Regions from separate parts of the Desulforamulus aquiferis genome, predicted to be linked through region 3. Evidence: riboswitches for the same ligand, from Rfam matches in the RefSeq annotation. Region 3 holds a riboswitch; each other region holds the start of a gene.

The links. A riboswitch is a leader RNA that binds a small molecule or an ion and turns the genes downstream of it on or off. The one in region 3 is predicted to bind cyclic di-AMP.
Region 1: linked by a shared signal. The riboswitch ahead of P6N53_RS00860 (cell wall hydrolase) and the one ahead of P6N53_RS07250 (potassium/proton antiporter) in region 3 are both predicted to bind cyclic di-AMP.
Region 2: linked by a shared signal. The riboswitch ahead of P6N53_RS14560 (potassium channel family protein) and the one ahead of P6N53_RS07250 (potassium/proton antiporter) in region 3 are both predicted to bind cyclic di-AMP.
Region 4: linked by a shared signal. The riboswitch ahead of eam (glutamate 2,3-aminomutase) and the one ahead of P6N53_RS07250 (potassium/proton antiporter) in region 3 are both predicted to bind cyclic di-AMP.

What each region holds. Positions count from the first base shown of each region.
Region 1 covers NZ_JARPTC010000001.1:166,752-172,605, forward strand. Annotated here, with positions in the region: gene P6N53_RS00840 (hypothetical protein) at 1-44, opposite strand, end outside; gene P6N53_RS00845 (hypothetical protein) at 159-455, shown strand; gene P6N53_RS00850 (hypothetical protein) at 538-1,044, shown strand; gene P6N53_RS00855 (endonuclease/exonuclease/phosphatase family protein) at 1,059-1,754, shown strand; gene P6N53_RS00860 (cell wall hydrolase) at 1,783-2,604, opposite strand; cyclic di-AMP (ydaO/yuaA leader) riboswitch at 2,612-2,770, opposite strand; gene P6N53_RS00865 (L-lactate dehydrogenase) at 2,895-3,839, shown strand; tRNA gene P6N53_RS00870 (tRNA-Arg) at 3,969-4,043, shown strand; gene P6N53_RS00875 (hypothetical protein) at 4,320-5,213, shown strand; gene P6N53_RS00880 (hypothetical protein) at 5,425-5,631, shown strand; gene P6N53_RS00885 (metal-dependent hydrolase) at 5,658-5,854, shown strand, end outside.
Region 2 covers NZ_JARPTC010000021.1:175,674-181,527, reverse strand. Annotated here, with positions in the region: gene nth (endonuclease III) at 1-562, shown strand, start outside; gene trmL (tRNA (uridine(34)/cytosine(34)/5-carboxymethylaminomethyluridine(34)-2'-O)-methyltransferase TrmL) at 562-1,020, shown strand; gene P6N53_RS14565 (TrkH family potassium uptake protein) at 1,341-2,675, opposite strand; gene P6N53_RS14560 (potassium channel family protein) at 2,697-3,350, opposite strand; cyclic di-AMP (ydaO/yuaA leader) riboswitch at 3,432-3,556, opposite strand; gene P6N53_RS14555 (alanyl-tRNA editing protein) at 3,652-4,863, opposite strand; gene P6N53_RS14550 (mannose-1-phosphate guanyltransferase) at 4,950-5,854, opposite strand, start outside.
Region 3 covers NZ_JARPTC010000009.1:105,990-111,843, reverse strand. Annotated here, with positions in the region: gene P6N53_RS07250 (potassium/proton antiporter) at 1-1,324, opposite strand, end outside; cyclic di-AMP (ydaO/yuaA leader) riboswitch at 1,410-1,533, opposite strand; gene P6N53_RS07245 (helix-turn-helix domain-containing protein) at 1,721-1,984, shown strand; gene P6N53_RS07240 (hypothetical protein) at 2,291-2,473, shown strand; gene P6N53_RS07235 (hypothetical protein) at 2,496-2,948, opposite strand; gene P6N53_RS07230 (LysR family transcriptional regulator) at 3,177-4,100, shown strand; gene P6N53_RS07225 (5-methyltetrahydropteroyltriglutamate--homocysteine S-methyltransferase) at 4,202-5,341, shown strand; gene P6N53_RS07220 (methyl-accepting chemotaxis protein) at 5,386-5,854, opposite strand, start outside.
Region 4 covers NZ_JARPTC010000002.1:174,460-180,313, reverse strand. Annotated here, with positions in the region: gene P6N53_RS02000 (SIR2 family protein) at 1-1,053, opposite strand, end outside; gene P6N53_RS01995 (hypothetical protein) at 1,180-1,377, opposite strand; gene eam (glutamate 2,3-aminomutase) at 1,481-2,752, opposite strand; cyclic di-AMP (ydaO/yuaA leader) riboswitch at 2,760-2,899, opposite strand; gene P6N53_RS01985 (GntR family transcriptional regulator) at 3,387-3,998, opposite strand; gene hydG ([FeFe] hydrogenase H-cluster radical SAM maturase HydG) at 4,183-5,646, opposite strand; gene hydE ([FeFe] hydrogenase H-cluster radical SAM maturase HydE) at 5,680-5,854, opposite strand, start outside.

The sequences.
Region 1 (5,854 bases), on a different contig from region 3:
CTTAGTTCAAATATTTCCTCCATGACATCCCATTTGTCAGCCATAATTTTCCACCTCCTGAAATTATTATAGGTTGCTGTAGGCTAATCTGGAAGGGGTGTAAAATGTCTGGTTGGCTGTTATAATGGTAAATAGTGACAAAAGATGGGAGGGCTACTATGGCAGACAAAGACAGTTTAAACCAGTCAATTTCTGAAGATAGAGAGGCATATATCCTAGAGGTACTCAGCCGTAAGATTGCTGAGCTGAAGGATGTTGCTTCAAAAAATCCCAGGGATGAACAACAACATCATCATGGGACTGATTTTCAGAGGGGAATGAGTGCGGGTTTTATTTCAGGCATTGGCTTTGCGACCCGTATCCTAGACACTGAGGGCAGCACCTATGCTAAGGTTCTGACCTTACTTGAGGAATATAACATCTGGGCCCAGGAGTTTAACCGAAGTCATAAATAGTAACAGCATTTATAAGCAGCGCATAGCATATTTTAACCCAGCTAAATAGGAAGGCCCTTTTTTGGGTTAGTGAGGGAAAGCTATGGGCGGATTAATTGTATATCCAGATATTATAGGTACTTTGGGCGATACCTGTTTTTTAGTAGTTCCAGCTATAAAAAATGAAATGGCTGGTTATGCAGAAAGGCAGGCCATGGGCGGAGAGGTTGGTTATAGGTTAGACTGGAACCTGGTAATTATTAAGAGTCTGGGTATTTGCCTGATAACCTTTGAAATACTTTGGGATGATGGAAACATTACAATTATTGGCTTTAAGCAAAACACCTGGGAACAGCTAGGTAACTTGATATACTATCGTAACCTGCTATTATTGCCTGACAGGGGGCTTATAGAAGATAACAATTCTTTGATAAGTCCAGTGGCAGCCCGGGAAGGATTTTTGCTCAAAGGGATCGATAAAGGACTGGTTAGTTTGGCAAATAAAGCTGCAAATATACCACCGGATCTTAATATACGAGGATTGATGACCCATTTAGCTGATTTATTAAACTCAACCAGAAAAGCCGGTCGAGATACATTTCTTATCTGACCGGGGGTGAATATGTGGAAACAGTTAGGGTTGCAAGCTATAATATTCATCATGCCCAGGGTACAGACAATAGGATTAACCTTAACAGGGTAGCAGCGGTACTTGCCTGCTCAGGAGCGCAACTAATGGGGCTTCAGGAAGTGGACAAATATCTTCCTAGAAGTTGTTTTAGACATCAGGCCAGACGATTGGGTAAGCTATTACAAAGGCAATGGGTCTACGGATCTACACTAAAATGGAGCCCTGCAAAGTACGGTAATGCAGTGCTAAGTCGTTGGCCTATAGTGAAATGGGAAAACCACCTGTTGACCAGCACCGGTGAACAGAGGGGACTGATAGAGGCAATAATCAATATAAGAGGTGTACCGCCAATTGCCTTTTATTGCACCCATTTAGGACTCAGCAAAATGGAAAGGAAAAAGCAGGCCCAGGAAGTCCTTGATATTATTTTTAAAAAAAGATACCCCTCAATTTTGGTGGGCGACTTCAACTCTGATAGAAATTCACCTGAGTATGAACTAATAACCTCGTTCCTCCAAGATGCCACAGGAATAGCAAGGGCTTTAAAGACTTTTCCGGCCCAAAAGCCTGAGGAACAATTGGATTTTATTTTTGTATCCCATGAATGGGAGGTAATGTCGGCATTTACAGTGGAATCCCAGGCTTCAGATCACCTGGCAGTGATATGTGATATAAGGCTTATAAAATAATAAAAGCGCCGATTATTCGGCGCCTTTGTTACTTAGCATTAGCGTAAATCATTTGTCCATAGGTAGCTGCCACAGGCAGTGAGCGCAGGAAAGTATTTCTTGTAGAGGTATCAAAGAAATACAAAGCACCATTAGTAGGATCACTTCCATACAGGGCGTCCAGGGTAGCTTCTTTAGATTTCTCAGTAGCAGGGCGATTAATCCAACCGTTTCTTACGGGGCTAAACTGATTTGGTGAATAAATTACTTCCCTGATTGAATTAGGGAAAATACCGCTTCTCACTCTGTTTATAACCACCGCTGCAACACCAACTTGTGCATCTAATGGTTCACCGCCGGCCTCTGCGTTAACCAATCTGGATAAAAGATCGAAGTCCTCATCAGTGAAGGGTATAACAGGCCTTTTTGCACTTCGACTGACTTCAACTACTGCACCTGCACTGCGGGAGGCAGCCACAGGAACGTTTAGTTGCTGACCTGGATAAATCAAAGTTCCACTAATACTATTGGCAACAATCAAGGCTTCAAGCCTAATACCCTGGTTCTGAGCAATTGTAAATAAACTATCTCCAGCTTTAACAGTATAGGTGGAAGCAGTTTGTTGTGGGGTGGCTTGCTTAGCCTGGCTATCAGGAATATTTAAAACTTGTCCGGGTTGAAGTAAATCTCCGGTCAGTTTATTGCTGCTTTTTATGGCATCAATACCTACACCGGTCTTTTGACTAATGATATAGAGCGAATCACCTGTTTGAACCGTATAATCATAACCATAGGCTGCAAATGCAGGAGTCATCAGACCCACAAAGCATAAGGCAACAACCAAACGTTTTATACGTTTAGAAATGTTCATTAAGTACAGTTACCCTCCTCTTGGCCTTCGAGGTTAGTTGTCGGGTTCGGGTTGGAAGGGCACCCCTACCGCACCTGTAGACACCCCCTGAAAAAGGTTGCGGATTCACCCCGTAAATATTTAGTCCCCCGTACTCCAGTTTTTGGAGATTCGGCCTATTAACCAATAAGTTAACAACAATTGTACAATCTTTCAATTAATACGTCTACCCACAAAATTTGGAAGTGGACCTAATACAATAAGTAAAACAAGGAGATACTAGCAATATTTCGCGGGGGGAGTGATTAATTGTGGCTTTTAGGAGAGGGGTCAAAATTGCCATAATTGGCTTGGGTCAGGTGGGAGCATCAACAGCCTTTGCCATTATGGCCAGTGGGATTGCCAGCGAATTGGTTCTTATCGATATCAACAGGGAAAAGGCTGAGGGTGAAGCTATGGACCTGGGAGATGCCGCTGCCTTTACAAAACCAATTAACGTTTATGAAGGAACCTATGCAGACTGCCAGGGAGCCCAGATAGTAATCTTCACTGCAGGGGCAAACCAAAAACCTGGAGAAACCAGGCTGGATTTAATGGAGAAAAATGTAACTATACTAAAGCAAGCAATGCCACAACTTGTAAAGTACTGTGAAAAATCCATTCTCATTATGGTAACAAATCCTGTAGATGTACTTACATATATTGCTTTAAAAACCTCAGAGCTACCACCCAATCAGGTCTTTGGCTCGGGAACAGTGCTGGATACCTCCAGATTTAAAGCTGCACTGGCACAACACTGTCAGGTTGATCCAAGGAATGTCCATACCTACATCGTGGGTGAACATGGTGACTCAGAGGTTGCCCTATGGAGTTCTGCCAATATAGCGGGCGTCAGCCTAGATGATTTTTTCCAGCTCAGGGGATTGGCTCCCCTGAATAGGGAACAGCTTGCCGAGCAAGTAAAAACCGCAGCCTATGAAATAATTCAGCGTAAAGGGGCCACCTATTATGCCGTTGCCCTTTCTATCAAGCGTATTTGTGAGGCCGTCTTAAGGGATGAAAACTCCATCCTAACCGTGTCAGGATTAGTAAAAGGCTCTTACGGAATTGAGGACTGTTGTTTAAGCTTACCCTGTATCGTTAACGGTCTTGGACGTGCCGAAACAGTAGTATTACCCTTATCTGTTGAGGAAGAGGACGCCCTAAGGAGATCTGCCAAACTTTTAAAGGATATTATTAAGCAGGCCGGCTTTTAAAGCCGGCCTGGCTCAACCCCCTATTGTGTGAGTGTGAAAAATATGTTATTATTCTTTAGTTGCTATCCTTCCGTATTAACCCTTGCAAAATTCATAATTGTTGCTATAATGTAATAGCGAAGTTTTTATGCGCCTGTAGCTCAGGGGATAGAGCGCCGGCCTCCGGAGCCGGGTGCACAGGTTCGATTCCTGTCAGGCGCACCACTGATAAGCCCATGAAGTCCTTAAAATACTGGATTTCACGGGCTTTTATATTTGATGAGGACAAGGCAATAGTTCCCAAAAGTTCCCGTTAAATCCATTAACGGATTGACAACCAGCCTGACAGATTGACAACTATAAGCTCTTGCCGAGCAGTAACGGCAGGAGTTTTTTATTAATGGACATATAAGGGAAGAAGTAATGATTGGGACAGTAGGTGATTTAAAACTCTGTTAGATGTGCTTAAGCAGTACTTGGAACTAAAAGTGAGGCATGAAAATGAAGATTTGTTACCAGGAAAAAAACTTTAGGCAAGATAGAATTGTTTTAATTAATCGCGTTAATCGAATTATCGAAGAATACCATTCAAAGGGTTATGACCTGACCTTAAGACAAGTGTATTACCAATTAGTTGCAAGAGATGTTATACCGAACAACGAGCGTAGTTATAAAAACCTTGGAAACTTAATATCTGATGGTAGAATGGCTGGCCTCATTGATTGGAATGCAATTATAGACCGCACAAGAAATTTAAGAAAAAACAACCATTGGAGTTCACCGGCTGAAATTATAGAAGCTTGTGCAAACCAATTTGCTTATAACAAGTGGGAAGAACAGGATAACTACGTTGAGGTTTGGGTTGAGAAAGACGCGCTAGTAGGAGTCGTGGGGCAGATATGTGGTAGGCTGGATGTTCCATTTTTCTCTTGCAGGGGTTATGTAAGCCAATCAGAAATGTGGGGAGCTGCACAGAGGTTGGAGAGGCTTGGAGAAGATAAGGGGATTGTTATTATTCACCTGGGTGACCATGATCCAAGCGGTAAAGATATGAGTAGAGATATAGTGGATCGGTTAAACACATTTGGTGTCTATCCTAAATTCATGCGAATAGCTCTAAATATCGATCAGATAGAGAAGTACAATCCCCCTCCTAACCCTACAAAACTTACCGACAGCCGTTGCCATGGATATATACGAGAGTTCGGGCATGAATGTTGGGAATTGGATGCACTTAAGCCGGAAATTATTGAAGAATTGATAAGAGAAACCGTTCTTCAATATTGTGATTTGTCCTTGTTTGAAAAATCCAAGGAAAGAGAGAATGAGTCAAAAAAGTTGCTCAAGAAAGTGTCAGCAAGCTGGAGTGAAATACAGGATACCTATTCAGCGTAATTACATTCAATTAAATGAAATAAGAAAGGGTAAAAAATTACAGTCCTAAAAAGGGCTGTTTTTTTATTTACGGCTACTTACTCAGAAAAGAAAGGAGTTTAAGATCATGGTCAGATTACATACCAAAAGTTATTTTCGCTCTCAACTACACCGCTACTACCGTAGACACCGGTGCTGCAACAGACTCAAAAGGAGTAGGGGGAAAGCGAAAATGTATGCGTTTACAGTAAAATGCTTTGAAGCTCGAAAATCTATCACCATAAGAGCAGAGACCCATAAAGACGCTGCTCGTAAGAGCGGGCTGGCCGCCCCAGGAGTTACCCTTACAGTAGAAGGTCCTGAAGAAAAGAATGTATGGAGAAGGTACCAGGTGGACCAGGCAGGTCGATTACGGGAAATAGCTAGTTACATAGCTTAGGAATTATTATTAAGGATGTGGTTATTTTGCTGTACCCCACACATATTGCCGCCGGTGCCTTGGCCGGGGCTATGGTGGTAAAGTTAACTTCTGCCCCACCAAAACTATGGCCACTGATTATAGGTACTTCAATGTTAGCATCCCTAGTACCAGACTTTGATAAAAGAGGTTCAAAGGCAAGTCGAACAGTTCCCGGATCGGGCTTTATAATTGGGGCTATAAC
Region 2 (5,854 bases), on a different contig from region 3:
TACTTCCTTTGAATTACTCATAGCTGTAATCTTATCGGCCCAATGCACTGATGTTCAGGTAAACAAAATCACCAAAAAGCTGTTTAAGAATTATTCAACTCCAGGGGATTTTGCCGGTCTAACACCGGAGCAATTGGCTCTGGAGATCAAGGGCTGTGGATTATTCCGCAATAAAAGTAGATTTATCGTTGATACCAGCAAAATCATTTTAGAGAGGTATCAAGGTCAGGTTCCTGATAAGCGAGAGGACTTAGAAAAGCTACCGGGAGTCGGCCGAAAAACTGCTAATGTAGTTTTAGGTGTAGCCTTCGGCCAGAGTACCTTTCCGGTTGATACCCATGTGCATCGACTGGCTCAGCGCTGGGGGCTATCCAATGGTAAAGGACCGGAGCAGTCGGAAAAGGATCTGTGTCAAGTTTTTCCCGAGGCATTATGGCAAAGGCTTCATCACCAGATGATCCTTCACGGTAGAAGGATTTGTCTGGCAAGAAGTCCCCGCTGTGAGCTTTGTGGTTTAATAGAAGTTTGTCCATCAGCAAATAATAAAGGAGCGCCAAAGTAATGCATATAGTATTGGTAGAACCGGAAATACCAGCCAATACCGGTAATATTGCCAGGACCTGTTCGGTAACCGGGGCAAGCCTGCATCTAGTGAGACCCTTGGGATTTTCCACCGATGACCGCCACCTAAAAAGAGCCGGCCTGGACTACTGGCAGCAGTTGGATATCCATTACCATGATGATTTCCCGGCCCTTAAAGCTAAATACCCCCATGGACGTTTCTGGTATTTCACCACTAAAGCCAGTAAATCCTTTCATCAGGTAGACTTTCAACGGGATGATTTTATTGTCTTCGGCAAGGAGACTGCCGGTCTCCCCAAGGAGCTGTTGGCTGCCAATCCAGACTATTGTATTAGGATTCCTATGTTAAGCAGTGTTCGCTCCTTAAATCTTTCCAACTCAGTCGCCATAGCAGTATACGAAGCCCTCCGTCAGCTGGACTTCCCAAACATGCAATAAACAAAATCCCACTTCATGTGGGATTTGCAGATTGTCGAGGAACTACCTATATTCGGGTTTTAATAATCCCTCACGACTCCTCTCTCCGCAGTGGACAGCGCTAACCGCTTGCTTCGGGCGAAAATGGGCCGCCTTCGAGTAAACATCGTGTTTACCTCAGGCTTGCCCGGACGTCCATGTCCGGGCACCCATTTTCGCATCCTCAGCTTCGCGAAGCGCTGTTTTCCACTTCTCCGAATATCGCTGCTCGGGATTATTAAAACCCGGTTGTATCTTTTTCAACAGTCTGAAATCCCACTTCATGTGGGATTTTATTTTATCTATCCAATTAAGATTTTTTCCTCTGCATATCGAATGTTTGGTTTCACATTCCTCCGGGCTAAGGCATAGGCCAGGGTCAAAGGACCTAAACGACCTATAAACATTGTTACTATAATTATTAACTTGCCTAAAACCGATAATTCTGCCGTTAAGCCCATAGACAGCCCAACTGTTCCAAAGGCAGAGGTTGCTTCAAATAAGACCTCAAGAAAATCCCTTTGGAGGCTATGTTCTGTAATTGTTAATAGTAGTGTTGAGGTCATCACCACTCCTAGAGAAATTATGATAACAGCAAGGGATCTAAGTATCATATCAGTAGCAACTGTTCTTTTAAAAACTGAAACCTCACTCCGCCCTTTAATAATATTTGATAATGATAGAATTAATATTGCAAAGGTAGTTGTTTTGATACCACCGCCGGTAGAACCGGGGGACGCTCCAACAAACATTAGGAAGATGATAAATAGCTGAGAAGCAGCCATCATCTGTCCGATATCTATGGTATTAAAACCTGCTGTTCTAGTAACAACACCTTGGAAATAGGATGCCCATAGTCTTTCACTAAATGTTAAATCCCCAAAGGTTTTAGGATTTAGCGACTCCATGACTAGAACAAATAGAAAACCGGCAGCACAAAGAATACCTGTGGTAATTAAGACAATTTTAGAGTTTAAGGATAATTTTTGCCACTTTCTCTTTATGTATATGTCCAGGATGACAATGAAGCCTATCCCGCCGATTATAAATAAACTACTTATTACTACATTGACAATGGGATCTCCCATGTAGCGTGTTAAACTATCCGGCCATAGTGCAAAACCAGCATTGTTAAATGCCGACACTGCATGAAACAATGCATAATAAAATGACTTCAAAGGTCCCATTTCTTCATACCAGTTTATTGTTAAAATCAATGTAGCAATTGATTCAAAAAGTAAGGAAATAAATAATATATTTAATGCTAGTCTTACTAATCCAGAATTTGACATAGAATGAGTTGATTCTTGAATTAACAGCCTTTCTCTTAAACCTATTTTTTTCCCTAATAGAACTGCTGTAGTAACCCCGAAGGTCATAAACCCCAAGCCGCCTAGTTGAATTAAAATCATAATAATAATTTGACCAAACAAAGTATAGTCTGAACCAGTGTCAAAAACAACCAGCCCAGTTACACATACAGCTGAAGTTGCAGTAAATAGCGAATCTAAAAATCCAAGGCTTTCACCGGTGGACGACGCTATAGGTAATGACAATAAAAGGGTTCCCAAAAATATTATTATTGCAAAGCCAATAATGATGAGGAAGGGAGGGTTGATTTTTTTTGAAAATGCCATCATTTTGCCTCCAAAGGGCTTCTAAATATCAATAGTTTCAAACTTTTGAAGCTTTTCATTCTTACCAATAACCACCAGGATATCGCCCTCCAGCATTACTTGACTGGGGTGTGGTGAAATAATGATCTCTACTCCCCTGCGAATGGCTAAGATACTTACTCCATATTTTTGTCGGGCATTTGACTTCTCAAGGGATTTATTAATAAAATCAGGCGGCACAGCCATCTCCACCAAACTATGCTCCGGGGAGAGCGCAATCTGATCCATTATGTTCTTAGAAACAAGGGCCTGGGCGACTTTTATACCCATATCCCGTTCAGGGTATACTACTTTATCCACCCCTACACGCTCTAGCACTTTACCATGCAAATCAGTCTGTGCCTTAGCTACTACCTTGTTTACACCCATTTCTTTTAGCATTACTGAGACTAGTATGTTTGCTTGGATATTCTTTCCTATGGCAACGACTACCACATCAAAATTTCTAATGCCAAGGGCTTTTAAAACAGGTTCATCTATAGCATCAACCTTCACCGCTTGTGTTAACTTATCCCCTAATTCGTTAACTCTTTCTTCATTAACATCAATTCCTAGAACCTCATAACCCATATTTATTAAGGTTGTAGCAACACTTGTGCCAAATCTACCTAATCCAATAATTGCAAATTGTTTCATTTACAATCTCCTTCTCATAAAAAAACTAACGACACATGTGCCGTTAGTTTATGCATTGCAAAGAAATCCCATTAATAATATGGAACAGCACTTCTACGCTTACGAGGTTAGCTGACGGATTCGGGTTGAAGCTTAACCCTACCAAATATGGATTCACCCCAAAAAAGTGGTTCCCCCGCTTCAAATGAATTCAGCGCTAATTTTTAGTTGTTACAAGTAAATATTACTCCTATTGTTTAAAGTTGTACATCTTTTTTTTATAATATTTGATAAATACTTAAGCTAAAGGCCCTATCCTAATTTAACTATTCTTTATTAAATGTATTACTTCTTCCGTAAGCCGGTCAAGGGGCAGTTCCTGTGCCGCCCCCTGAACAAAACCGGAGCTTCCGCCACCCTTTCCCTTTAGTAAAGGCCAAATATGTTCTGCCAATTTGCTGGCCGGAACGGGAGTACTTTGACCGCAGGCGAAAACGACATTAAAAGGTCCCTGGCCTCCGGCTAATATCGTCACCTGGTTCTCTAGATTCAAGGAACAAGCTAATCCTCGAAGCATATCCATATCTGCATCATCAATATGCTGAATTATTAATGTAACGTCATTTATCCTTTGGGCTTTATTCCTTAGTTCTCCGGCAATAGCTTGATATTTGAATTTTAATAGCTCTTTGCGCTCCCTTTGGAACTGTTTAATTTCCTGCTCCCGTTTGTTTATTCTTGTGACAGCCTCGCTTCCCGCTGCACCAACGGCATCTTCTAAATCTTTCAGCAGGTTTGCTGTCCCTTGCATCCAAATGACCGCCCTTAGGCCGCATATGAAGTGGAGTCTCACATGAGTCCTCACCTTTTCAGTCTTCAGTAGTTTTATGGGTCCAACCTCACCGGTATATCTAGGGTGAGTACCACAGCAGGCATTTTCATCTATACCGGGTATAATAACGAGGCGGACTTCCGTCTGTTCCGAAGGAAGCTTTGCCATCAGCTCCGGGGCTAGCTGATCTCTTCGGTAATACTCGGTCTTTACTGGTAAATTTTCCATAACTATGTTGTTAGCCTCTATCTCCGCCTCTTTTAAAAGCTCTGGCGATAGATTCGAGGTTTTTAGATCAATGGTACAAGTTTCTTGTCCTAAATGAAAGCCAATTGTTTCAAAGCCATACTGCTGCTCAAAAATAGCAGAAATAATATGTTGGCCATGATGCTGCTGCATATGATCCCTGCGTCTTTCCGCATCTACCGTCATTAATACCTCAGTTCCCAAAGAAGGCATGGCTGTACCGGCAATCCAGTGGATAATTTGGCCATTTCTTTCTTCAACATGTAATACCTCGTAGGATCGACGAGCACAGACCAAATTTCCTTGATCCGATGGTTGACCACCACCCTCTGGGTAAAACACAGTATTTTCGATTAAGATTCCGGTCTTTTCTTCCTCAGCAATGCTTCCTGTAACTTTAGACCTAAACTGCAACAAATAGGGATCATCTTGATAAAGCCCCCGCAAGAAATACAACCCCTCTCTTCCTGGATAATTCACTTATCTATTCGACAATGATACGATTTTCCCTTTCAAATAAGGCAAAGAGCCTAACCAAAAGGTCAGGCTCTGGCTATTTGATTGATTTTTTGGGCATATAGGTCTGTTAATTCCTCTGCAACCTCCATGGATATACCCTCAGTGAAAACTCGACAAATTGGCTCCTCTGGATCCGGTAGCACCAACGCCCAGCCATGGGGGTGATACACTTTTACCCCGTCCAGCAATTCCATTTTATCCGCCTGTTCTTCAATAAGTCTCCTTATCACACGGCCTTTAGCTTCCCACGGCACTTCAACCTCTTTCTTCTGCAGATAAAACTCAGGTATTTCCGACAATAATTCTGATAAAGCAACGCCCTCCCTGGCACAAAAATCTAATACTCGGATTAGAGCTGAAAGGGCATCAAAATTCATCATTTGATGATGTACAGGTTCACCAACCTGGTTACTATGACTCAGAATTTTATCTAACAGATCTTGTTGAGATGTCTTGGTTCTTACCACCCTTCCCTTGTACCGCTCTGCCAATTCATCTATAACCCTGGGGGCAGTCACCGGAACTATGACCGGGCCAACCTTTTCCTTTAAGATGATTAGTGAAAGCAGTGCCGTTAGCATTTCATCACTTATGACGTTTCCTTTTCCATCAATCATGATCAGCCTGTCGGCATTAGGATCTATTATTGCACCGGTTGCCTTCCCATGACTTTCAACGGCTTTCTGCACATCCTGCAACAGAGCTAAATAATTTTGCCAATCCTTTGGCTGATCATCTAGTTCTAAGTTTTCTAAGGTAATGCCTAGGGTGCCCAGGGTCTTAGAAATAAATGGATCTAGATTGGTTCTATTATAGGATAATACTAAATGATGACCCGATTTCTTTATTGCCTCAGCATTTATACCATGAATAACATTTTCGATATATAACCCTGCTACCACCTGGTCATTCTTTATGGGGATTATTT
Region 3 (5,854 bases):
TAGGAAAGGTAATCTGCTCTAAATTTTTACCCGTTATACTCATCTTCTCATCAGCTTCACATTCAACAATTTCTGCATTTGCCTTTCCTATTGAAACCAGCTCTAAGGAATGGGGGGGCTCAACCTTTCTTGGTCCAAGCAAGTTAAGCTTTGCTGCAACAGTCGTGATGGTAGACCCCTGGATTAGGGCAGAGGTTAAAACAACAAAGAACACCACATTGAAAAATAATTGGCTGTTCTCTAACCCGGCTATCATGGGGAAGGTTGCCAAAACAATCGGCACTGCTCCCCTTAAACCTGCCCAGGACAGAAAGATTTTTTCCTTAAAGTCAAATCCCATTTTAATCAAGGATATAAAAACTGCGGCGGGGCGAGCAATTAATATTAGTATTACCGAAAGCATCAAGCCCTTTAGTACGACCTCCCCTGTAAATAATTGTGCGGGAAATGTCAATAGACCAAGGAGCATAAACATAAGGATCTGCATCATCCAGGCGAAGCCTTCATTAAACTTGAATATAGAGGATTGGTAGGTCAGCTCCGAATTTCCAATTAGCATCGCAGCCACATAAACCGCCAAAAAACCACTTGCTCCTATTAAGGCTGTTACACTGTAGGTCAATAGGGCTAATGAAACTGCAAAAACCGGGTATAAACCGCTGGATTCTAAATTTATGCCATTTATAGCTTTAAGGGCTAGTTTCCCTATGACCAGGCCCATTATTAACCCAACAATCATCTGCCAAAAAAACGAGCCAATCAACGTATAATAATTGACGGCATCTATTGAAATTAGATTAATGAAAGAGATTGTCAGGAACACCGCCATTGGATCGTTGGTTCCTGATTCTGCTTCTAGTGTTGCGGCAAGTCTCTCACGAATGTTTTGCCCTTTTAAAACAGCAAAAACCGCAGCAGCATCTGTAGAACCCACAATTGCCCCAAACACGAAGCCTTCAAACCAGGTTACCCCTAGTATCACCTTAGCGGCAACTGCAACTACTGTAGAGGTTATTAGAACTCCTACCGTGGCAAGGCTTATTGACGGAATTGCAACTGGCTTTACTGTGGACCATTTTGTATGCAGTCCACCTTCAAAAAGTATAATCACAAGTGCTAAGATTCCTATAATCTGAGCCTGCTTGACATTGTCAAAATATATGATCCCAAGCCCATCACTGCCGGTAATCATTCCCACAAGAATAAAAAGGATAAGTGCAGGTACACCCATACGAGTAGAAAATTTGGTTGCCAATACCCCAACAATTAAAAAAAGGGCTACAAGTAAAACAAAATAATCCGTGGTAACTACCGGACTTGTCATAACTGGCCAATTCCCCCTAACCGAAACTTATTATGCCTATCTGGCAATAAAAAAACCACAAAGTATTATGACCCTCTGATCATAATACTTGTGGCTTAATGCTTACGGAGTTAGCTGTCGGGTTAGGGATAGCTGCCCCTTTTCTTATTAGAAATTCACCCCTGGGAAGTGGTTCCCCCGCTTCTTAGAGAATTCAGCATGATTTTATTATATAAATTATATCACAATTATTACAAAATTAGAACATGCAATATCATTTATATAATAATGTTAAATCCCAGAATCTTAATCCATAATATGTCATAAGTTGCAACAATAATGCAATAATATTGCACCAGCAATGAAGTGTAATTGCAGTTAGTCCCCCCTATAATGAACGGAGGGGGTGGGCAAGTATTGCGTATACGAAAGAAGTTCCTACATAAATATAGAGAAATCGGAAGAAAAGTAGCCTATTACCGTAAACTTCGTGGGCTAACACAGGAAGAACTGGCGGAAAAAATTGATGTCAGTGTGAGTCATATCAGTAAAATTGAGGCTCCCCAGGCTAGTACATCTTTTTCCCTTGATATGTTGTTTCTTATTGCCGAAGGCTTAAAGGTTGATGTGGCAGCATTCTTTAACCCGATTGAAATAAGCAGTCCTTATTTAAGAAAGTAATTAGTTTATTGACTTATTATTTTTCGGGTTTTATAAATCTTTTATCGCTAGTATTTTAAATACCTGTAGACTTCAGTCCTGCAAATATCCTTTCATATCTAATTTCCTTTTGCTCAATTCATTTTAATAAAATGGTTATACAGCTAACTCTTGATTCTGCGAATTAAGGGTTTTTGATTTGCTTAGTTATTTAATATGTTGCATAAATATGGCAATTTAGTTGCATTATTCATGCAACATATGGTATTATATGGATGTATTTGTTGTTATTTGGCAAGCAATCTTATGGAATGGGTGTTTGGTATAATGAAGAAACCGAATATTTTAATACATTTAAAAGATAGTACCGGAAGGATAATGGGATACTCAAGGCTAATTTCAAAGAATACAAGCGACGAAGAAATAATGAAGCTTGCATTGTATATTATTTCTGAAGCACATGATTTAATGAAAGCTATAGACGAGGTTGAGTATAAGCTACTTGATTAACCTTTAAATTTCCTCGTGCTTATTAAGCCCTTCTTCTACTTGTAAATAGCACTTTCACATTTTCCAAACCGTTTTTTTCAAACTCCTTAGAGTACTTCTTCTCAAGCTCCAGGGACCTTCTGAAAAGAACTTCGGCTGACGGTTTTGCTGCCCTTGCCACCACTTCATTATTGGCATCCCGCCTGGCTAGATTAGATACTAACTGATCCCAAAATATATAATCATCATACTCATCTATAAAATCCAGAATTCCACTTTCTTCATACTCTCTGGTCTCATAATATTTATCAAGCTCACGGTCAAATTCGACCAGTTCCTCAAACCCGTAATCTTTACAGAAGGAGAAAATATAGCTCTGCAGCTCCTCATGTTCCTCACTTTCATTATCATACTTGGTGGAGTTGATTACCATATTTCCAGCATAAACCAGATCCAATAATGTCCTGAATTGCTTCTTGGTAAAGTTAATCTTCACATTACCACCCTCTTCTATATAGTACGATCGTTATTTAATATACTGAGTTTCTTTCTAAAATCCTCTAATATTTACTCTATTATATATATTTCGATTTTAAGGCATAAATCTTAAGTAGCTACTCGACAGCAGCTAGCTGGTCTCTTTACTTATTTGCTCATTCTTCTTAGCTTTTTCAGCAAAATAAATTTCGTGATATACTTACCAAAATAAACTGGAGGAACAAAGATGACTTTACAGCAATTAAAATATATTATTGAAATCGTTAACTGCGGTTCTATCAACGAGGCTGCAAAAAGGCTGTACATAACTCAGCCCAGCCTTTCCAGCGCTGTCAAGGAACTGGAAGCTGAAATCGGCATCGAGCTTTTCATACGCACTACAAAAGGAATTTCTCTAACCGTAGATGGTGCGGAGTTTCTCAGCTATGCCCGGCAGGTGGTGGAGCAGGCGGGACTTCTGGAACAGCGTTATCTGAATAAAAAGCCTTCCCGTCAGCTTTGCTCCATCTCCACACAGCATTATGCCTTTGCCGTCAATGCATTTGTCAACCTCATTAGGAAAAGCGGTGCGGATGAATATGAATTTACTCTGCGGGAAACACGAACATATGAAATAATTGAAGATGTTAAAAATCTACGAAGCGAAATCGGGATTTTGTATAGAAACCCGTTCAATTGCAAGGTCATTGAAAAACTGCTTCGGGAAAACCGACTTGATTTTCATCCCCTTTTTACTGCAAAGCCCCATATTTTTATCAGTGCACAAAATCCCCTGGCCACTAGGGAATCTGTCACTCTGGAGGATTTAGATGACTATCCTTACCTGTCCTTTGAACAAGGGGAATTTAACTCCTTTTATTTTTCAGAAGAGATTTTAAGTACGGTATATCATAAGAAAAGCATCCATGTCAGCGACCGGGCTACCCTATTCAATCTGCTGATTGGGCTGAACGGCTATACTATCTCCACCGGGATTGTCAGTGCCGATTTAAACGGAGACAACATTATATCTGTACCCTTACAGGTTGACGACTATATTCAGGTGGGCTGGATTGCAAACCATCAGGTTCGTCTCAGCAATCAGGCAAATGCTTATTTGGATGAATTGAAGTCTGTGATCCAGGAATACGGTCTTCAATTGCAGGAGTAGGTTATAGTTATAATCTATATCCATCTATTAATTTTAAGCGTTACCCTATATGTTTTTCTCCGTGCTATACTGAAAAAAACTTTTAGTAAGGAGAGCAACATATGGCTAATTTACTTGAAAACACTACAACGAGAACAATTGCACCTTTCCGTTATGATATCGTCGGAAGCTTTCTGCGTCCTCAAGCAATCAAAGATGCACGGGAAAAATTTGCAGACGGGAAAATTACACAGGCAGAGCTAACCCAGGTGGAGGACTCAGAAATTCGAAGGCTTGTCACCAAGCAAAAGGAAATTGGATTGAAGTCCGTAACAGACGGAGAGTTTCGCCGCAGTTATTGGCATCTTGATTTCTTTTGGGGTTTTGACGGTGTGGAGCATGTGATGATGGAGCATGGATATTTATTCCATGGAGAAGAAACCCGGGCGGATTCTGCACGCCTTTCGGGAAAAATTCGTTTTTCAGATCATCCTTTTCTGGCGCACTACCGCTTTTTAAAGCAAATAGCCGGTGATGACGTTATTGCCAGGCAGACTATACCGGCTCCTGCCCAGTTATTTGCGGAGCTGGTTCGGGGAGAAAATGAAAAAGAAATTGACAAATACTATTCAGATCGGAATGAACTCTATAGCGATATTTCCACCGCTTATCGCAAGGCAATTCTTGCGTTTTATGAACTGGGCTGCCGAAATATCCAACTGGATGACTGCACCTGGGGCATGCTCTGTGATAAAGACTTCTGGTCAGCTATGGCTGGCGAGGGATATGACGTTCAAGAACTCCAAAATCTCTACCTCCGGCTAAATAACGATGCCATTGCCGATCTTCCGGCTGACCTGACGGTAACCACCCATGTCTGCCGCGGCAACTACCACTCCACCTGGGCAACCTCCGGCGGCTATGATCCGGTTGCAAAAAACCTGCTGGGAAACGAAAATGTTTCCGCCTATTATTTGGAGTATGATACCGACCGTTCCGGTGATTTTTCACCCTTAAAAGAAATTTCCGGGGACAAGCTGGTGGTTCTCGGGCTGGTTACCTCAAAGCATGGAGAACTGGAGGATAAAGAACAAATCATAGCCCGCATTCGGGAAGCAGCGCAATATGTTCCTGCAGACCGACTTTGCTTAAGTCCTCAATGCGGCTTTGCCTCGACAGAGGAGGGCAATATCCTAACCGAGGAGCAGCAATGGAATAAGCTCTCCTTTATTAAGGAAATTGCCGAAGAAGTCTGGGGATAATTGGTGAGGATTGATACCAACCCTGCTACGTCCCAAAATTTGTATTAAATATGGAACTGGTTAACTAAAGCTCTTAACTCCTTTGCCATTGCTTCTAAGGTCTCGGTAGTTGCCGTAATATCCTCCATTGTTGCAGTTTGTTCTTCCGTAACAGCTGCAACATTTTGTATTCCGGCAGACATATCCCCAGATGCTGAAGCCAATTGTTCTATTTGGTCTGACAAACCTTGAACAGATTGTATAATACCCTTGAAGTTTTCACCAACTTCATCCACTAAATTAGAGCCCACTTTAACCATTCGAACATTTTCCTCAATACGTTCAACCGCTTTTTCTGATTCGTTCTGAAGAGCTGCTATTAGACCACTAATTCTTTTTGTGGCCTGGCTTGTTTGTTCAGCCAGCTTTCTAACTTCCTCGGCTACCACCGCAAAGCCTCTACCTTGTTCCCCTGCTCTGGCAGCTTCTATAGCTGCGTTTAAGGCTAGAAGATTTGTTTGCTCGGCAACTCCA
Region 4 (5,854 bases), on a different contig from region 3:
CTCGGTATATTTAGAAATGCTTGGATAAAACTTCAGCTCTTGCATACGGAATATACTCCTATGTTTGGCGAGAAGAGTTTCTAGCTGATAACCTTCTGCCGCATCTATGATGACTACCTTTTCCAATGCATCATTATGAACCATGGCCTTGCGAAACATCCAATTAGACCTAAAGTCCGTAGTGGGAAAGGAGTATCCAATCACAATAATTTCCCTGGCCCTGGTTAATGCTTCCCTAGCCTGTCGCCAAAGCTCTGGAATAAAGGGTATGGACTGATAATTCTTCATTAGGGTTGGGGGTATAATTACTCTGCTGAGCCTATGGCAGCAATGTTCTGTAGCGCATTTTACCATGTTGGCCATTCCGTTTATAATTACACTATTACCCTGTGGGTCACTATGCTCATAGGTATACAGTTGACCACAACTGGGGCAGTAAAGCCAATTTAAGGAACCGTGCAGCTTAAGAAGTTTGACACTGGAGTTTTCCTTCCTTAGAGTATTTTTTTCTTGAACACTATTTAATTGTTGGCAGAAAATACCATAGCCATCCCTAATGGACCAGACCAAGCCAGGTTTTTGCAACTTGTAAAGGGCAAAATCCATGAGTAATTCGTAATTAAAAGAAATTATATTGTCACCTGGCTCAAGGGATTGGGCAATACTGCGATGATGGGGACAGGGCTCACCGTAAAGTATTTTATCAAAGGTGAGGGCCATCAATAAGAGGTATTCCTCATATGCCTGCAACAGCCTTTCCCTGCCAGGAATATCTTCCTCTAACTCAATACTTAACAGGGTTAGAACCTCTTCCATGTCCAAAGTTGCTTGATTCACCTTTTCCCTGGGAACACCCCAAAATAGTTCAATAAAGTTAAATATATGTTCGTATTTTAAATTTCCGTCTCTGAAGTGCCTATCTCTTATTTTATGGATGTTCAAGACCTTCATGGCTTTTTCAAAAAAGTTTTTTGCTACAGGGCTAGTTTCTCCTAAAAAGGAACCTCTATAGGAAGCCCCCGCTCCTGCTCCCAGCACATATACTTTTGACACTTTTTTCCTCCCTGGCTTTACTTCGGTAACATTTATTATGGTTCCTTAGAAAAAAAATAACCCTGGTATTAACCAGAGTTAATCTCTTCTAAACACTTTTATGCAAGAAGTATTGGGCGGGAATATTTATATAAAAATAAACCTTAATATCTGTGCCGAGAAGAAAAACAAGGCAATATAGCAGATACCAAATCCAAAGGCATTGGCCAGTTCTGAGTCTTCTTTCTCTAACCAGTCGGTAACTTCATCAACAATCTCCAGCTCTGGGTTAGTTACTGTATTATTGACAACCGGAAAATCAAACCTTAGCTCAGCACTTTTCATGTACATCACTCCGAACACCTGTTTGTTGATGATATCTTATACCAAACACTTGTTCTTGTCAAGCATAAAAAAAATCCTGATAAATTATCAGGATTATTTTTTATTAGTGGGACTTACCTCCCAGGTTATAAGGTATAATTCTTTTTTCCCATGTTCTCAAGGTTATTTGCTCACCCTTATTTTCCACAAGATATTGGGGTAATATGGGTGTTTTGCCATATCCATTGGGTGCATTGATGATATAAGTTGGAACAGCCAGTCCAGATGTATGACCCCTCAACTGTTCCATAATTTCAATTCCTTCATCTATACCTGTAATAAAATGTCTTGTGCCCTTAACGGCTTTGGCATGGAAGATATAGTAGGGCCGAACACGAATTTTTAATAGGCTTTGATTTAGTTTCTTCATTACATTGGCATTGTTGTTTACGTTCTTTAATAAAACTGCTTGGTTGCCAAGTACAACTCCAGCTTTAATGAGTCTATCGCAGGCTTCCTTTGCCTCCGGCGTAACTTCTAAGGGGCTGTTAAACTGAGAGTTAATATAAATGGGCGGATGTTTTTCTAGAACTGCACATAATTCTGGCGTTATTCTCTGGGGCATGGTAACAGGAGTTCTAGTGCCAATACGTTTAATCTCAACATGGGGAATGTTATCCAGCTCGGTCAGCAACCAGTCAATTTGTTTATCCGATAGGAGCAGTGCATCTCCCCCGGTAATAAGTACATCTCTAATTTCAGTGTTTTCCTTAATGTACTTTATTGCTGACTCCAGTGCTTTCCGCGGCTTATGCACATCTATCTCACCAATATTTCTACGACGTTGGCAATGGCGGCAATACATGGCACATTGGTTAGTTACATTAATAATGAGTCTGTCGGGATATCTTCTGGTGATAGCTGGGGCAGGTGAGGTAAACTCTTCTCCCATAGGGTCCTCGGCACCATACCTATCCTTTGTTTCTTCAATACTGGGTATTGCCTGAACCCATACAGGACCTTTTACTCCACCGGCTATGGCAAGTGCTAGATAATAGGGTGATACTGCCCAGCGATAGTGCCTGCCAACCTTGTCTATGTCCTCAAGTTCCTCTGAGGTAAGCTTTAGTAGGCTTCCTAGCACTTTTACATCCCTAATACGATTTGTCATTTGCCAATGCCAATCTTTCCACTGCTCTTCGCCTGCTTGAAAATAGTTCAAGATAGCTGCTTTGGCTTGGCAATACTCTTCCTGAATCTCAAACCCATTAGGTATGTTTTGTTTCTCTTTTAAGTAACCATCAATTCTTGCTTTGAGTTCCCTGGCTCTTCTTAAAGCTACTCTTCTTTTCTCCTGTTCCAGCTGTAGTTCTTCATGTCTCAAATTTACGGACATAAACATACCTCCCTTTCTCTTATCGCTTACGAAGTTAGCTGACGGGTTCGGGTCGAAAGGATAAAACCCTACCAGTACCTGGTACTGGATTCACCCCAAAAGGTCGGTTCCTCCGCTCCTGTTATCAGGATTAAGCAACATATTTTTACAGGCAACATCATATTACTAGCAAGTTGCCACAACTTAATTTTAACATAAAGGTTGCCTGTATACAATGTCATGCATGGTCAACTTAAGTATTCTTAAGAAACTTTTAATATTTATTTGAAGTAATCACCTGCATCTTTGGATAACAATGACAAGTCCAAAAAAAAAACAAGGTGTTTATCACACCTTGTTCAGATTGTCGAGAAACTACCTATATTCGGGTTTTAATAATCCCTCACGACTCCTCTCTCCGCAGTGGACAGCGCTAATCCCTTGCTTCGTGCGAAAATGGGCCGCCTTCGAGTAAACATCGTGTTTACCTCAGGCTTTCGCGGACATCCATGTCCGCTCACCCATTTTCGCATCCTCAGCTTCGCGAAGCGCTGTTTCCACTGCTTCGAATGTCGCTGTTCGGGATTATTAAAACCCAGTTGAATCCTTTTCAACAGGCTGAACAAGGTGTTTATCACACCTTGTTAACAATCTGTTAGACCCTTACTAAGCCATCCTTACATTCTGGATTAACCGTTCCATAAATAGTTAAGATATCTCCACCTTGAATCACCCTGTCGGGATCAGGATCGACTATTTCTTCCTCACCTTTTCGTTGGATAGCTAAAACTCTACTTTCATTTAATCTAGATTCTGACAAGGAAAGACCCACCAAGGGAGATTCAGCTAACACCTTCCACTCCTCGATCTTGTAAAGACGGGTCTCCAACTGAAGTGTGTGCTCCATGAGTTCTTCCATTAGCTTAGATATTTCGTCGTTAATTTTATCCCTTTCCCTAACTAATTCATGGAGTCTCTCATGGATACCTGCCAATACCCTGCGCTGATCAAAATCCTGCATATACTTTTGTGCAGCCGGCACAGATTGAACCACAACGCCAATTCCCGGAGCCACCTGGACTATCCCTACTTCCTGTAAAAGGGTTAAGGCCCGGCGTATTGTCTCCGGCGAAACATTATATTTACCCGCTAAAGTAGATCGGCCAAATATCTTTTGTCCTTCCTGGTATTCCCCTCGCACAATGCGATCTGCAATATCTGCTGCAATAGTAATATATCTTGCTAAGTGTACTTCACTGTTCGGCAAAAAGGTACCCTCCAGAAAAAGCTTTGATAATATCCTATTATAGCCGGGACAGATGAAATAAAAAAGTGTAGAAGTAAAAAATAAGTCAAAGTCAGTACAAAAATACAGTTTTGGAGATAATCATCAAATATATAGCTAAAGCCGCGGTACCAAAATTAATGGCAGCCGCGGCTCGTTATAAGCTCTAGAAATAAAGATCCCTCACACCAGCTTCAATTTGCGTTAGTCTCTCCTCGGTAACGGCCCTAATTTTTTCATTACTTATTTCGCCAAGGTGTTTACGGATTGTCTCTTCGCCAACCTCCTTGGTCTCAGGGGAAGCATAATCCATTAAGTACTCTTTGAAGGTTAGTATGGCATTAGGCTGACAAACGTTTTGTATTTCTCCTGTTTTAGCCAGGGCCATAAAGCGATCTCCTGTACGGCCCTTGCGGTAACAGGCGGTACAATAGCTGGGCAGCCAGCCTGACTGACAAACTCCACGGAGCACCTCATCCGGTGTTCTGTGATCGTCTACATAGAACTGAGGGGCATCTTCCTCATCACACCCAGCAGTCTCAAGTTTAAGGGAATTCTTTTTATCAGCCTCTTTTTTATATCCTCCTACACCAGTACAGGAACCGGCGGATATCTGGGAAATCCCGCGATCTAACAGCATATCTCTGTATTCAGCACGTTCTCTGGTAGAAATAATCATTCCGGTATAGGGTACAGCCAGGCGAATAATTGCCACCAGTTTCATAAACTGTTCGTCATTAACCAGATATGGGAAGTTATCATAATCCACACCACTGGCTGGTCGAAGGCGGGGTACTGAGATGGTATGAGGCCCTACCCCAAAACGTTCTTCAAGATGCAGGGCATGCATCATCAGTCCCATAACCTCAAATTTATAGTCATACAAGCCAAATAGAGCACCAAAGCCTACATCATCAATACCTGCCAGCATAGCCCTGTCGTGGGCTGTGGTGTGCCAGTCATAGTCAGCCTTAGGCCCGCTGGGATGCATTTTTTCATAGGTTTCCCGGTGATAGGTTTCCTGAAATAAAATATAAGTACCAATGCCTGCATCCTTCAATTTCTTATAATCTTCAATTGTTGTGGCAGCAATATTTATATTGCAGCGACGGATACTGCCATTATCAAATTTGATGCTGTAGATAGTCTTTAGACTCTCTAGCACATAATCAATGGTACATTCCACAGGGTGCTCCCCGGCCTCAACAGCCAGCCTCTTGTGCCCCAGGGACTCAAGAATCTTTACTTCCTCGGCTACTTCCTCTTGACTCAGTTTACGACGCTTAAACTTATTATCTCGGCGGTAGCCGCAATAGGTACAGTTATTTACACAGTGGTCACTAATATATAATGGTGCAAACATTACCAGGCGCTTGCCATATATCTTTAGCTTTATTTCACTGGCCACCTGGTACATTAAGTCCAGTAGCTCCTTATCTTCATTTTGAAGTAATATGGCAACTTCTTCAGGTGTCAGACCCTTTGCTTCCCTGGCCTTTTCAATTACCTCTCTTACTTTATCGGGAGAAATATCTTTAGCCTCAGTCAAAATCCTATTGATTTCCTGATCATTAATAAAATCTGCCCGCTCCCACTGGTTGTTATAAATCTCAGCCTTATTAATTGCCATTCAAATCAACCGCCTTTCACCGGCTATCCGCCGTTATTCTCTAAATTTATCCTTAGGGCTGTCTCCCCGTCCACTTCCGACGCTGCGACCTATTTCCTTTATTAGAGAAGTAATCTTTCCGTGGGATTCATCGGCATCTTCCTTACTGCCGGCTTTCTCAGGGTAAATTTGATAGAGGGCCCGGTAACTGGCGGGAGACAAATTTGGC